Regions from separate parts of the Gracilibacillus sp. JCM 18860 genome, predicted to be linked through region 1. Evidence: riboswitches for the same ligand, from Rfam matches in the RefSeq annotation. Region 1 holds a riboswitch; each other region holds the start of a gene.
What was found. A riboswitch is a leader RNA that binds a small molecule or an ion and turns the genes downstream of it on or off. The one in region 1 is predicted to bind S-adenosylmethionine.

Region 1 (2,200 bases):
ATCAGTGAAAGGAAATAAGAGTAGGATCAAGATAATAAATGGTATGGCTCGAAACACATTGACAACCGTTGCAGTGACAAAGTTAATAAAGCGATTTTGCCAAAGGTTTCCTCTATCTGTTAAAAACAGCAATAGCCCAAGTATAATTCCGAGAATGAGAGTTCCAGCTACGGAGATGAGTGTCATGTATAAGGTTTCTTCTGTTGCTGTCCATAAATCCTCCATGTTTACATTTGGAAATAATTCTTTAAGCATGACGTAACACCTCAACTTCCACACCAGAGGTTTCAATAAATTGAATAGTTTTGGATAGAATATCTTTCTCTCCGTTTAATTCAATATACAATGTTCCATAGGCACCTTCTCTAGTTGGGGCAATAGAGCCTTGTAGAATATTAATTTCTACATCAAATTTTCTAACGATTTCTGTAATGAGGGCCCTTTTAGCATCATTACCAATAAAGTGTAGCTTGATTACTTCACTATTGTCATGATTGGTTATGAAGTTTTGCAATTTATCTTGTTCATGCTCTAATGGATTTAATTGCTGAACAAATCGCTTTGTAGTAGCTGACTTCGGACGAACAAAAACATCCAATACGTCTCCCGTTTCGACAACTTCTCCACTCTCCATAACAGCGACTCGATTACATATTTTTTGAATGACATGCATCTCGTGTGTGATCAAAATAATAGTAAGACCTAGTTTCTGATTAATGGACACAAGTAATTCGAGAATATCATCGGTTGTTTCAGGATCTAATGCAGAAGTAGCTTCATCACAAAGCAATACCTCTGGATCATTGGCAAGTGCACGGGCAATGCCAACTCTTTGTTTCTGACCACCACTTAGTTGTGCAGGATAGGAATTTTCTTTTCCAGATAATCCTACTAGATGAATTAATTCAGTTACCTTTTCAGATCTCTTGGCTTTTGGTACACCTGCTATCTCTAGTGGAAATGCAATATTATCAAATACGGTTCTAGACCAAAGGAGGTTAAAATGCTGGAAGATCATACCGATCTTTTGACGTTTTTTCCGCAGCTGAGCTTGAGACATATTCGTTATATCAAGCTCTTGTATTGAAACAGTACCATTTGTTGGTTCCTCTAATCGATTAATCAATCGGATAAAGGTACTTTTTCCAGCACCACTATAGCCAATTACACCAAATATTTCTCCTTTTTCTATGTTTAATGAAACATTATTGACAGCTTGCACTTGTTGTTTATTTGTCTGATATAGCTTTGATAAGTTTTCAATCTTAATCAATCAGCCCACTCCTTTCTCTGGGGTAGAAAAACAAAAAATCCTTTCTGTACAAGAGGACAGAAAGGATGTATGCTCCGCTTAGTCCTCTTATCTTTCAAAGCGAACTTGCTTTGATGGAATTAGCACCTATCAGAATCATCTGACGGTTGCTGGGTTTCATAGGGCCAGTCCCTCCACCTCTCTTGATAAGAGTATTACTTTTATTATAAAGGTAATCATAGCATGACAAATAAGTGAAGTCAATAAGTCTACTAATTGTTGTAATCATCGGACTTTTCAGAAAATTCAACTCTAGTACTTTGAATAATTTTTACTCTTTTACTCTACTATAGTAGCGTATTAGACAATTTTCGACTATAATAGACAATTGGTAGATTAAATGAAAAGAGGTTAAGAGATGAAACATATCGCAATAATTGGTAGTAGTGGTGGGAACCTCTATAACCTTGGTGGAAAAAAACCAGCTAAGCTACTAGAAGAAATTAGAGTTCAAGCAAACAGTGCAGGAATGAAGCTTCACGCTGTCCAGTTCGTTGGTGCTGAAGAAAGCATGGACTCTGCAAAACAAGACACAAAGGCGTCTTTATGGCAACTTGATGAAAGTGGAACATTTACTCAAAGTGAAAGAGCTAATCTTAGTGTCGTAAATGAAGAAGCGCGATTATTGGATCAGAAAATTGCCGATTTAATAGAAGAAGAGCAAATAGATGGATTAATTGTAATGAGTGGTGATCCAAATGATACGAATCAACACGTCATTCGTGCTGCCGCTAAGAAACAAGTACCAGTAGTAGGAACTGGTGGTACTTCTATGGCAACTATTGCCACCTTGGGTGCTAGAGTAATAGCAACCTCTGGTACCACTGGAACAACCAATCGAACGAGGGCTGTTTCGTTTATTACTTCTTTAAGTAAAGAATTTCAACT
Region 2 (2,200 bases), 650 kb from region 1:
CGGCAGAGCAAATGACAGAAGCTATTCATCTAGCTGACAAAAAATTGCTTGATCGTATTGTCGTCAATCAACCGAATTACAGTATGCTTCAACGCTACATCGAAAAAGAAGTGATCCCTGTAGGTAAAAAGCATGGAATTGGACAGGTTGTCTTCTCTCCACTTGCACAGGGTGTACTAACTGGTAAATATAAAAAAGGACAAGCAATTCCTGAAAACAGTCGGGCAGCTCAAAAGGATATGAATCTATCACGTATTCTAACGGAAGACAATCTAGAAAAAGTAGAAAAATTGAAGGCCATTGCTGCAAATGAAAACCTATCCCTTGCTCAATTAGCCATTGCGTGGATCCTACGTCAAGAAAATGTAGCGAGCGCACTTGTGGGAGCAAGTCGTCCAGAACAAATCGAAGAAAATGCAAAGGCATCTGGCATCACACTTTCCCAAGAGACATTAGCTAAAACAGAGGAAATTCTCAGTTAAGGTGATAAAATGGGCGGTCTAGCTGCCCATTTTCGTCCCATCTATTGGACTATTTGCATATATATAAAAATATATATTAACAATTTTTACAAAAAATCATGTTGACATTTCCTGTTATTCGGTTTATCATTACATTAAATATTCATAAAAGGAATTCTTATCCAGAGAGGTGGAGGGGCAGGCCCAGTGAATCCTCGGCAACAGGTTCTTACAAATGAACACTGTGCCAAATCCTGCGGGACAGCTTTAGGTTGTATCCCGAAAGATAAGAAGTGTAGATTGATTACAAGACTTCTTATCTGAACAGATAAGAAGTTTTTTTGATGAGAAAGACGATTAAAAGGAGGAGAAATATGTCAGAACAAGCAATTACCTATGCTCATTATGAAGAAAGTTTTTGGAATGAGTTCACGCCTGGTGAAGATGACCCGACAAAAGGGGCTGAGCAAATCATTAATTGGGCTTACAAAAGCTATGGAGACTCACTCGTTTATGCTTGTAGCTTTGGGGCAGAAAGTATGGTCCTAATAGACTTAATTGCTAGAGTGAAGCCAGATGCTTCATTAGTTTTTCTCGACACAGGCTTACATTTTCAAGAAACCTATGATCTGATTGATGAAGTGAAAAACAAATATCCTTCCTTACAAATAACGATGAAGCAACCTGAATTAACAGTAGAGGAGCAAGCAGAAAAACATGGATCCGCTCTTTGGAAGAGAAATCCTGATCAATGCTGCTACCTTCGAAAAGTAAAACCATTAGAGGAGGTTCTGAGCGGAGCTGTTGCTTGGATATCCGGACTTAGAAGAGAGCAATCCCTAAGTCGTGCGAAGACTCAATTTGTTAACAAGGATGAAAGATTCCAATCTGTTAAAATATGTCCCCTTATCTATTGGACCTGGGATGATGTTTGGGACTACATCAAAAAACACAACCTCCCATACAACGCTTTACATGATCAGAACTTTCCAAGCATTGGATGTATACCTTGTACCTCCCCTGTCACTAATTCAGACGATGAGCGTGCTGGTAGGTGGAGTTCTTTTAACAAAACAGAATGTGGTTTACACACTACAACGACACCATAGAAAATAGATGGTTAAATTTTTATGTCTATAACTAAGTAAAACTATCGGAATAATGAAAATCAAATAATATTCCCATAACATAATATAATGGAGAGGTGATCTTATTGGCCTTACAAGTGGTTAACAGCCCATTTGATGAACGACAAACAGAAATTTTAAATCAATTATTGCCAACCTTAAACGATGCACAGAAAAATTGGCTTGCCGGCTACCTTGCTGCATCTCAATCAGCAGCACCACCTGAAACGACGAAGCAAGTGACTAAAACGAGCGAGACAGCAACAAGAACCATTACTATCTTATATGGATCAGAAACAGGGAACAGTCAAACAATTGCCGAACAGTTGAATGATCAATTAAAGGCATCGGATCGAAAAACCGTGATTTCAAGCATGGATGATTTTAAGGCAAAGAAATTAAAAGAAGTGGAGGATCTCTTAATTGTTACCGCGACACACGGTGAAGGAGATCCACCAGATAATGCGATACAATTCCATGAGTTTTTATTAGGAAGAAAAGCACCTAAGTTAGATAGTGTAAGATTCTCTGTCCTCTCTTTAGGGGATGAATCCTATGAGCATTTCTGCCAAACAGGGAAGGATTTTGACAAACGTTTAGAGGAATTAGGTG
Region 3 (2,200 bases), 1.6 Mb from region 1:
CTGAAAAGATTAAGCCAGGTTCAATGGGGCGACCACTACCAGGAATGGAAGTTGGTATTCTTGATGATGAAGGAAATATCCTGGATAGTGGTGAAGTAGGACAATTAGCAGTAAAAACTCCTTGGCCAGGCTTGATGAAGGAGATATGGGGAAATAAAGATAAATTTCAATCGTATTTTCAATATGAAGGCTGGTATCTTTCTGGGGATTTGGCCTTACAGGATGAAGAAGGCTATGTCTTTTTTCAAGGTAGAAATGATGACATGATAAATTCTGCAGGGGAAAGAATTGGTCCATTTGAAGTAGAAAGTAAATTAATCGAGCATCCAGCTGTTGAAGAGGCTGGGGTTATTGGAAAGCCAGACGAATTACGTGGTGAATTAGTCAAGGCATTTATTACTTTACGTCAGGGCTTTACAGAGTCAGAGGAATTACTCGATGAGATTCGCTTATTTGTTCGCAAAAATCTTTCAGCACATGCTGCTCCTCGCGAAATAGAAGTAGTAGAAGAGCTACCAAAAACGAAAATTAGTGGAAAGATTTTGCGAAGACAATTGAAAGCACAAGAAATTCAAAAACAACAAACATGAAAAAAATAATACAACATACTCTTATTAAGAGCGGTGGAGGGAATGGCCCAATGAAGCCCAGCAACCTATAAACTCAATGTTTACAAGGTGCTAAATCCAGCAAACGTCAAAAGTTTGGAAGATAAGAGGGAAATAACTCTCTCTTGTTTTGATGAACAGGAGGGAGTTTTTTTCTTAAAGAAAAGCCGTCTTTAGGACATCGCCTCTAGGATTCGAAAGCGTCAAAGAAGCGTCCCTTTGACTAACGGACGGTCGCGTACCCTTTTGGGTTAAGGATAAGGAAAACCATTTACAATAGGAGGAGACAACATGACAGTAACCAAAATGAACTGGATCAAATTATTAGAGGAAGAGGCAAAACAAAAATTGACACCAACTGTGTTGGAATATTTAAATAGAAGTACGGAATCTACTTACGGTAATGAAGAAATAAAATTCAATAATCCGAAGAAAACGATCAATAAATTGCCTACAATACTATTAGGTGCAGTGGGAGCACAAACTTATTTCCATGAAGATGGTGAACTAGCGACAGCAAAAGCAGCAGCTGAAAAAAATATCCCTTTTATAGTAGGCATCAATTCATCCTACAGTGTGGAGGAAATTAGTGATGTATCCAATGAACATACATTATGGTTTTCCGCTAATCTATTACAAGACATTGATTTAACAAAGCACTTCGTCCAACGGGCAGAATTAGCAGGATATCAAGCCATTGTTATCCCATTATCAAATAATTCGGTTAATGGTATGGATTCGTGCGAAAAAGGTAATGGGAATTTTGTCGTAGATCCTATTTTTCATCGAAAAGCTTATGGAAAAGATAAAGAAGCTTTTCAACAGTTAATTCTTTCTGAATATAATACTTCGTCAGTCAATTGGGAGAAGATTAATTACCTTCAACAGTTCACGACATTACCTGTGTATCTCCAAGGTGATGTACAAGAACAAGACATTCGACAAGCCCTAAAATACCGTATTAGTGGAGTGATTTTGCCGAATGGGCTGAAGTTGAGGGCAATGAGAGATATAGTAGGAGAAGCATTTCATCTGATTGTGGAAACTGATGTTTATTCCAAGGAGGATATACAGTACTATTTGGCATCTGGCGCCGATGCAGTTTCTATTCAGAAGGCTTATATTTATGGGCTGAGTACAGATGGAATAAGTGGAGTTAAAAAGGTCATCGATCAATTGATATCATATTAGGAAGCAACTGAATCTGGGACAAAACTGAATAGAGAAGATGAGAATCTGAACGGTACTATGATTGAACGTAGTCAAAATACATATTTTTTTCTTTCTTATTGTCCCAGTTTCATATAACATTTGTCCTGCAATTGAGTAAAGTTAGTTGCTTATTTTGCAAGTCACACTCTCATTTTTGCAACTATCTCCATAATCTTGCAAGTCACACTCTCTTTTTTGCAACAAGCTCCATATTCTTGCAAGTGACGCTCACATTTTTGCAACAAGCTCCATATTCTTGCGAGTTACGCTCACATTTTTGCAACTAGCTCCATATTCTTGCAAGTTACGCTCACATTTTTGCAACAAGCTCCATATTCTTGCAAGTCACACTCTCATTTTTGCATCTCACTCTTTATTGC
Region 4 (2,200 bases), 780 kb from region 1:
AAGGAGAATGCCATTTGTACTCCTAAAAAACCAAAACTAATCAACCATATCGTACTGATTGGTAGATTCGGTAATTGTTGTTTTACATTGCTTTCTTCTTCTGTCTTAATTTCTTCTGCTAACATAATATCCTCCTTAAACCTAAACCTCTCATTTATCCGCTTTCAAAATGCAATCGATTGCACATAAGCTTTCATTTGTTCTAAATGGTTTTTTGTTACGATATTTAAATACTATTACTTTTTTAATCGAGCAATTCATATTATATCTGAAATTATTTTATAGCGCAATCGATTGCATTAATGTTCCGAATATCTCTTTTTTTCTATAAATCTATTTTGATTAGCATATGAGGGGCTGTTTGCAATATATCTTGGTGAACGCTCCTCTTCCTAGCTAGATTGCCAAGATATATCTTTTTATCTTGACTATCTCTCCTCTCCATAGCGAGATGAGCAAAATATATTTTTTCGACAACCTGTTCTTCACTAAGTTGATGTTTTTCTTTTTTCATGATATAGTCTATGAAACTATATGGATATTTCTCATCCAGAGAGGGGGAGGGACTGACCCTATGATCTCTCGGCAACCAACTTTTATTCAAAGTATGGTGCCAACTTCAGACGTATTTTAATACGAAAGATGAGAAGGAAAGCAATTATACTATCGGTAATCAGCCCTTCTCCCCTTTTTAGAGAAGGGCTTTTTCACATCTTACTTTAGGAGGAAACAAGCATGGCTATTCACACATTTAAAGCAACAGCAACATTAAAGGAAAAGGTTTTAGTAGAAACGGAATCCCGAGGACATAAGGTGATGGTTGACGAACCTGCATCCCTTGGTGGCACTGATACTGCAATGAACCCAGTAGAATTATTACTTTCTGCATTAGGATCCTGCCAATCGATTGTGGCACGTACGTATGCTGAAAAATTTGATATTGATCTAAAGAATTTCCGTGTTGAATTAGAAGGGGATATTGATCTGGACGGATTTTTCGATAAGGGGGATGTGCGCCCAGGATATTCGGAAATAAGCTCAACCTTTTACATTGATACTGATGCTCCAAAAGAAAAAGTAGAGGAATTTGTCACATTTTTAGAGGAGCATTGTCCAGTAGGTGATACGATTCAAAACCTTGTTAATCTTTCCTCTACCACTGTCATAAAAAAATAACCATCTCTCCTTGAGATGGTTATAACTTCCATATCCCGATCAAATTCACATACACTACGAGAATCGTGACCGGTACAATCCAAGTCATGACAACTCTCCAGATTTGATACCAGCCATTGGATAGGTTGTTAGACATCTTAAACTGCTCTTCCACCAGCGCTTTATCCATTCGATGAATGATAAACATCGCAATAAGTAAGCTTCCGAGTGGTAGCAAAATATTACTCACTAAATAATCTGTTGCATCAAATACTGTTTTATTAAAGACCATGAAATCCTTTAGAATACTGGAGGACAGGGCTGCTGGAATACCCGCAATGAACATAACAAGTCCTGAAATCCAGGTCACTTTCTTTCTCGATCTTTTTCCATTTTCCGTGAAGGCAGATACGATAATTTCTAATAAACTAAAGGAGGACGTTAAAGTCGCAAATAAAAATAATAATAAGAATAGACAGAAGAATACTTCCCCGAAAGGAATTTGAGCAAATACTGTCGGCAAAATAATAAACAATAAGCCCGGCCCTTCTGTAGGCTCAATTCCAAAGGCAAACACTGCCGGGAAAATAGCTAATCCCGCTAATAAGGAGACGAAAATATTCATCACGACAACAGAGGAAGCAGATGCCGGGATACTCACTTCTTTTCCTAAATAAGAGCTATAGGTAACCATACAAGAAAAACCCACTGCTAGAGCAAAAAAGGATTGACCAAGCGCATAGAGAATTCCCTCTCCTGTTAGGCTAGAAAAATCTGGATTTAGAATAAAAGAGATCCCTTCCGCAGCCCCTTCTAGAGTGAGGGAACGAACGACAAGGATAATAAAAAATAAAAACAATAATGGCATCATATATTTATTCGCTTTTTCAATCCCATTCTTTATTCCAAAAGAAATGACAGCAACATTAATGAGTAAAAACAGCGCTAACCCTGTTAACGTAATGACGGGCGAGGAGGTGACAGCGCCAAATAATTGCTCATAATTCGCTCCATCCTTAATTACTTGACCAACAACAGACTGAGC

Region 2: linked by a shared signal. The riboswitch ahead of ACZ5R4_RS11095 (phosphoadenylyl-sulfate reductase) and the one ahead of ACZ5R4_RS08040 (methionine ABC transporter ATP-binding protein) in region 1 are both predicted to bind S-adenosylmethionine.
Region 3: linked by a shared signal. The riboswitch ahead of ACZ5R4_RS20635 (alpha-hydroxy-acid oxidizing protein) and the one ahead of ACZ5R4_RS08040 (methionine ABC transporter ATP-binding protein) in region 1 are both predicted to bind S-adenosylmethionine.
Region 4: linked by a shared signal. The riboswitch ahead of ACZ5R4_RS11805 (OsmC family protein) and the one ahead of ACZ5R4_RS08040 (methionine ABC transporter ATP-binding protein) in region 1 are both predicted to bind S-adenosylmethionine.

What each region holds. Positions count from the first base shown of each region.
Region 1 is NZ_AP043868.1:1,554,706-1,556,905, reverse strand. Features, by position in the region: gene ACZ5R4_RS08045 (ABC transporter permease subunit) at 1-255, opposite strand, end outside; gene ACZ5R4_RS08040 (methionine ABC transporter ATP-binding protein) at 248-1,273, opposite strand; SAM riboswitch class I at 1,358-1,465, opposite strand; gene ACZ5R4_RS08035 (PTS sugar transporter) at 1,671-2,200, shown strand, end outside.
Region 2 is NZ_AP043868.1:2,208,652-2,210,851, forward strand. Features, by position in the region: gene ACZ5R4_RS11090 (aldo/keto reductase family protein) at 1-482, shown strand, start outside; SAM riboswitch class I at 637-754, shown strand; gene ACZ5R4_RS11095 (phosphoadenylyl-sulfate reductase) at 836-1,570, shown strand; gene ACZ5R4_RS11100 (assimilatory sulfite reductase (NADPH) flavoprotein subunit) at 1,675-2,200, shown strand, end outside.
Region 3 is NZ_AP043868.1:4,259,202-4,261,401, forward strand. Features, by position in the region: gene acsA (acetate--CoA ligase) at 1-590, shown strand, start outside; SAM riboswitch class I at 609-718, shown strand; gene ACZ5R4_RS20635 (alpha-hydroxy-acid oxidizing protein) at 900-1,799, shown strand.
Region 4 is NZ_AP043868.1:2,333,363-2,335,562, forward strand. Features, by position in the region: gene ACZ5R4_RS11795 (SLC45 family MFS transporter) at 1-125, opposite strand, end outside; gene ACZ5R4_RS11800 (hypothetical protein) at 326-514, opposite strand; SAM riboswitch class I at 543-649, shown strand; gene ACZ5R4_RS11805 (OsmC family protein) at 736-1,176, shown strand; gene ACZ5R4_RS11810 (sodium-dependent transporter) at 1,196-2,200, opposite strand, start outside.